2 regions of the Lysinibacillus sp. UBA5990 genome follow, and region 1 is predicted to be linked to the other one. Evidence: a T-box and tRNA genes for the amino acid it is inferred to sense, from the RefSeq annotation. Region 1 holds a T-box; the other holds one or more tRNA genes.
The links. A T-box is a leader RNA that pairs with one kind of tRNA and senses whether it is charged. The one in region 1 lies ahead of serS (serine--tRNA ligase), so its partner is inferred to be a tRNA-Ser.
Positions count from the first base shown of each region.

Region 1 (3,201 bases):
TACTTCTTTTCCACCCATATATGGTCTTAAAACTTCAGGAATTACTACGCTTCCATCAGCTTGTTGATAGTTTTCTAGTATAGCGGCAACTGTACGACCAATCGCAAGACCTGAACCGTTTAATGTGTGAACATATTCTGGTTTTGCATTTGGGTCACGACGGAAACGAATATTTGCTCGTCGTGCTTGGAAGTCCTCAAAGTTTGAACAAGAAGAAATTTCACGGTACATATTTTGTGCAGGAATCCAAACCTCTAAATCATATTTTTTCGCAGCAGTAAAGCCTAAATCGGCTGTACACATTTTTAATTTACGATATGGTAATCCTAGTAATTGCAGTACTTTTTCAGCATGACCCGTTAACAGCTCTAACTGCTCATATGACTCCTCAGGTTTTACAAAACGAACTAATTCCACTTTGTTAAATTGGTGCTGACGGATTAAACCACGTGTATCACGACCTGCAGAGCCTGCCTCTGAACGGAAACATGCACTGTATGCAGCAAAACCTTGTGGTAAAGCTTCAGCAGTTAAAATTTCATCACGGTAGAAGTTTGTTACTGGTACTTCCGCTGTTGGAATCATGAAATAATCTGTTTCCTCTAATTTAAATACATCTTCCTCAAACTTAGGTAGCTGTCCAGTACCCGTTAAGCTATCGCGATTTACAATCACAGGTGGCAGCATTTCCTCATAGCCATGCTCTTCTGCATGTAAATCCATCATAAATGTCATTAACGCACGTTCTAAGCGAGCCCCAAGGCCGCGGTAGAATAAGAATCGGCTACCAGTTACTTTGGCACCACGTTCGAAGTCCACAATTTTTAGATCTGTAGCTAAATCCCAGTGCGCTTTAATATCAAAATCAAATGCCGGAATTTCACCCCATGTATATTCCTCAACATTGTCATCTTCTGTCGTACCCACTGGTACAGATCCATGAGGAACGTTCGGCAGGCGCATCATCATATCTTTAAAGCGCTCTTCCACATCATTTAATTGAATATCAAGCTCTTTAATTTCATCGCCCACTTGACGCATACGTGCAATCACTTCATCTGCGTTTTCTTTGTTGCGCTTCATAACAGAAATTTGCTCAGATACTTTATTTCGTTCTGCTTTCAGTTCTTCCGTTTTAGCAATTAGTTCTCGACGCTTTGCATCTAAATTTTCAAAGTCATCTAAGTTTCCTAAATCTTCATTACGTGTTAATAGCATCTCTTTAATTTCCGCGAAATTATCGCGCACGCGTTTAATATCTAACATCGATCATACCTCCAGTAGTTTCTTAATGATAGGAAATTGTTGCATCTTGTTTCTTTATCTTGATTTAGTGGTCATTTGAACATCAAAATAAATAGCAATGTAGAGGAGCAGCATTTGGCTGTATCAAGATAAACACAAAAAAGCCCCCATCCCATAAAGGGACGAGAGCTACCCGCGTTGCCACCCTAATTGACTAGACACTATGTCTAATCCTCTTATTTTATAACGGCATTCCAGCCGGCAGCAGCCTACTTCATTGACTTCGACTGTGCAACTCCAGGACGGATTCACAAGTGCTTTTATCAGCTTCCACCAACCGCTGACTCTCTAAAAAAAACGTGCTTGCTACTACTTCCCATCATCGTGTTCAGTTAATTAAATTTTAACCATACTGTACTATATGAAAACAAATTTTGCAAGTCATACCATAGATGCTATAAAAAATTCAAGAATACGTGTGTCTGATGTTAATTCAGGATGAAACGAACAACCTAGTAAATGTCTATCCCTGGCTAAAATAATTTTACCTTCATGCTCTGCGAGAATTTCAACATCTTTTCCGACTGTCTCCATATGAGGTGCCCGAATAAAAACTGCTGGAATTGACTTACCTATTTTAGGAATATCGAGCTTTACTTCAAAGCTGTCAACCTGGCGTCCAAATGAATTTCTTGCAACTGTCACATCCATAACTGCTAAATGCGGTTCATCATTTACTAAAGTATTAGCCATTAAAATTAATCCTGCACATGTCCCAAACATAGGCAAGCCTCGTTGTGCTAGTTCTCGTATAGGCTCTAGTAGTTCAAAACGATCCAACAGCTTTCTCATTGTCGTGCTCTCACCACCAGGTAATACAAGTCCATCTAGTTTTATTAAATCCCGCTTCTGTTTTACTTCTAAAGCTTCACAGCCAAGATTTTCTAGCATTTGAACATGCTCTCGTACCGCCCCTTGTAAGGCTAAAACGCCAATTCGTTTCATCCTACCAGCCTCGCTCTTGCATGCGCTCATGTTGCCCAAGCTGTGCAATATCTATACCTTTCATTGGTACGCCTAGTTCCTTTGATATTTCAGCAATAAGCTTATAATCCTTGTAATGTGTCGTCGCTTCCACAATCGCATGTGCAAACTTTTCAGGATTATCGGATTTGAAGATACCTGACCCAACAAAAACACCATCAGCCCCAAGCTCCATCATTAATGCTGCATCAGCTGGTGTAGCCACACCACCAGCTGCAAAGTTAACGACTGGTAAACGCCCAAGACATTTGATCTCTCTTAATAATTCAAAAGGTGCTCCTAGTAATTTTGCCTCTGTCATTAATTCATCCTCTGTCATGCCTACCACTTTGCGAACTTGGGCATTTACTTTACGAATATGTCGAACTGCCTCCACTATATTCCCTGTTCCTGGTTCACCTTTTGTCCGTAGCATAGCTGCTCCTTCACCAATACGACGGGCTGCTTCGCCTAGATCACGACAGCCACACACAAATGGTACGGTATAATCACTTTTTAATAAGTGATACTCTTCATCTGCTGGTGTGAGCACTTCACTTTCATCAATATAATCAACCCCCATTGCTTCTAAAACACGAGCTTCTACAATATGACCAATACGAGCTTTGGCCATAACAGGAATGGAGACTGCTCCTAGTACTTCCTCTACAATACGAGGATCTGCCATACGAGCAACACCTCCTGCTTTGCGGATGTCTGAAGGTACTCTTTCTAATGCCATTACTGCTACTGCTCCTGCCGCCTCTGCAATTTTTGCTTGCTCAGCATTAATCACGTCCATAATGACGCCGCCCTTTTGCATCTCAGCCATACCACGCTTCACCAAATTTGTACCTGTCTGTTTCATTGTCTAACCTCCACCTTTATGATGAAATTTAGTATAATAGAAATTGACCATATAAAAATATCCAG
Region 1 covers NZ_DJAY01000006.1:19,326-22,526, forward strand. Annotated here, with positions in the region: gene serS (serine--tRNA ligase) at 1-1,266, opposite strand, end outside; T-box leader at 1,421-1,637, opposite strand; gene pdxT (pyridoxal 5'-phosphate synthase glutaminase subunit PdxT) at 1,687-2,250, opposite strand; gene pdxS (pyridoxal 5'-phosphate synthase lyase subunit PdxS) at 2,252-3,136, opposite strand.

Region 2 (3,201 bases), on a different contig from region 1:
ACTAAAGGATTGTTTATCTTATACGATATAGAAACTTGAAGGGAGGTGAAAAGAGATGAAGGTAATTTTTACAGTGGGATTACCTGGAAGTGGAAAAAGCACATTTGTGAAACAGCTAGCGAAAAGAGAAAATGCCGTTGTCCTTTCGAGTGACGCTATACGTCAGGAGTTATTTGGTGACGCAACAAAACAGAAATCACGTCAGGTCTTTCGTACATTATATGAGCGTCTTAATGACCTTGTGGCAAAGGGTTATACGGTCATTGTAGATGCCACTAATATTGAACGGGAACGGAGGATATTTGCACTGCGTAAATTGCCAAGCTCGATTAGGAAGGAATGCTATTATTTTGACACACCCTATTCCATATGTGTAGCTAGAAACCAACAACGGAAGAGAAATGTACCATTAGTGGTGATGGAGAAAATGAGCAAGCATTTAGAATTTCCGACGGCGGGAGAAGGATTTGATGAAGTGCATATCGTACATGAATCCAGCCCCTATGCAATTTCTCGAAAACAATTTATTTCGCTTATTCAACGTGAGCCCAATTATGAGGAGCTTTTTCAAACACTTCGAGCAATCCCACCTTTTAAAGAGATTTATCATTTCAATCAAGAAAATCCACATCACCAATTTCTATTATGTCAGCATACTTATTTTGTCTTTGCCTATATCAATGAATACTATTCGGAAAGTGATAAGCTGGCATTACAAGTAGCAGCATTATTCCATGATGTTGGCAAGCCATTTTGTAAAAAATATAAGCCACTGCAACAACGATTTGGCTATTTTGGCCATGAAAACGTATCAGCACAGATAGTTTGTCATTTTTTATTCGAATTGGGCTTTGAAGAGGATTTTGTTTTAAAGGTCGTCTATTTAGTGCAATTCCATATGTTAATCCAGTATGGTGGCGATAGAGGGGGAAGTGAAATCTATCATTTATTAGATGGGGATTTATTAACAAGACTTTACTTTTTCCGTGAGGCCGACCAATTTGCTAAATAAACAGTAGAGAAAGGAAGTGTAAATATGATGAAATTAATGAAATATCCAAGAAGCTTTCATTTACCATGGAGCAGAAGCTATACACATGACGACAAGGTTGCTAAAAATGTGAATCATTTTATTGGAAAAGAGGTTGTTGTCACTGAAAAGTTAGATGGAGAAGGAACAACGCTGTACAAAGACTATATGCATGCTAGAAGCATCCATTCAGCTAACCATCCTTCTAGACATTGGGTCAAAACATTTCATGCTAGTTTTTCTTATCAGATTCCAGATAGTTGGCGATTATGTGGGGAAAATATGTATGCTAAGCATTCTATATATTATCAGGCATTAACAAGTTATTTTTATTTATTTAGTATTTGGAATGAAAATAATATTTGTTTAAGTTGGGATGAGACAGTTGCCTTTGCGGAAAAATTAGGTGTTGAAACGGTGCCTGTTTTATACAGAGGGATTTTCGATGAGAATAAAATAAAACGAATGTTTACGGGAAAATCAATGTTTGATGGTGAGCAAGAGGGTTATGTCATTCGAAATGCCGGATCCTTTCATTATGATGATTTCCAATATAATTTGGGCAAATTTGTGAGACCTCACCATGTTCAAACAAGCGAACACTGGCTACAAGAAAAAGTAATACCTAACCGTTTAAAATAAACGTAATTTATTAATTTATGAAAAGGACTGAGAAAAATGTAATACTTTATACAATAAATCAACCATCGTATATATGAGGAAGTTGCTAGGCTGCATATCCCTTTAATATAGGGATTACAGGTTCGATTCCTGTCATCCTCCATCCAAAAAAGAACTCTCGTCACTAGTACGAGAGTTCTTATATATTATTTAGTGTAATTGTCGAAATAACCTTGAATGTAAATCATAGGAGTTCCTTTGTCTCCTGAACCTGATGTTAAATCAGATAAAGAGCCGATAAGGTCAGTTAAGCGGCGAGGTGTTGTTCCTTGTGCAGCCATTTGACCTGTCAAATCTTCATCCTTATTTTGAATGTATTCAGAAATAGCAGCTTTTAACTCTTCTCCTCGAAGATCAGCAAAGTCATTATCTGCTAAATATTTTAATTTAACCTCGTTAGGAGTTCCATTTAATCCGGCTGTGAATGCTGGAGAAACAACAGGATCAGCTAACTCCCAAATTTTACCCACAGGATCTTTGAATGCACCATCTCCGTAAATCATAACTTCTACAGTTTTTCCTGTAGCTTCTTTGATTTTAGCTTGGATACCGTCAACAATCGGTTGGCAAGTATGAGGGAACAACTTAATACTATCTTCCGTAGCTTTGTTAGAGCCAAGTAGACCGTACTCAGCATTGAAACCAGAACTATTGATGGATTCAGCTAAAATATTATCAAGGCTGTAAACTTTTTCAGCACCGTTTGCTGTTAAAATGCGCTTTGTGCGGAAACGTGAGTGAATATCACATGCTAGAACACTCTTTGTATAATCTAAAATTGTTTTTGGGTTATTGGAGAAGATGACCTCACATGTAGCCCCTTCTGCTTCAATTAATTCTTTATAGTATTCAATATAATCTACACCAGTAAATGTATGCTTTTTATAGCCGAAATGCTCGCGGAATTCCACTTCATTTAATGTATCTGTCCAAGGATTAATGCCTTTTACATCTAACTCATCGATATCGACAAGATGATTACCAACCTCATCTGATGGGTAGCTTAGCATTAAGACAACCTTTTTAACGCCCTTAGCAATACCACGTAAACAGTTAGCAAAACGATTTCGACTTAAAATAGGGAAAATAACTCCTACAGTATCATTGCCAAATTTCGCTGCCACGTCCACAGCGATATCATCAATTGTTGCGTAGTTCCCTTGTGCACGTGCTACTACTGACTCAGTTACGGTCACAATATCTCGATCCTCAATAGTGTAACCTTCTACTTTCGCAGCATTTAACACTGTATCTACAACGATTTGTTCAATATGATCGCCTTCGTTAATAATAGGACCACGAAGACCTCTTACAACTGTACCGATTACACGTTCCAACTTAATCTCTCCTCATTTAACTTTTGTAAAGTGATGTAAAATCCATATGGTTTTACTATACGCCTCACTCATGATATAAGTAAAATTAATAGTTCGTATACTAGCTATAAGAGGTGCTTATATGATAGGGAAATTAGATTTATACCGTGTTTT
Region 2 covers NZ_DJAY01000009.1:86,757-89,957, reverse strand. Annotated here, with positions in the region: gene B3D94_RS06045 (AAA family ATPase) at 56-1,012, shown strand; gene B3D94_RS06040 (RNA ligase family protein) at 1,037-1,672, shown strand; tRNA gene B3D94_RS06035 (tRNA-Ser) at 1,747-1,818, shown strand; gene B3D94_RS06030 (coenzyme F420-0:L-glutamate ligase) at 1,858-3,048, opposite strand; gene B3D94_RS06025 (LysR family transcriptional regulator) at 3,170-3,201, shown strand, end outside.
Region 2: it has a tRNA-Ser gene. The T-box ahead of serS (serine--tRNA ligase) is inferred to sense a tRNA for this amino acid. The anticodon was not compared.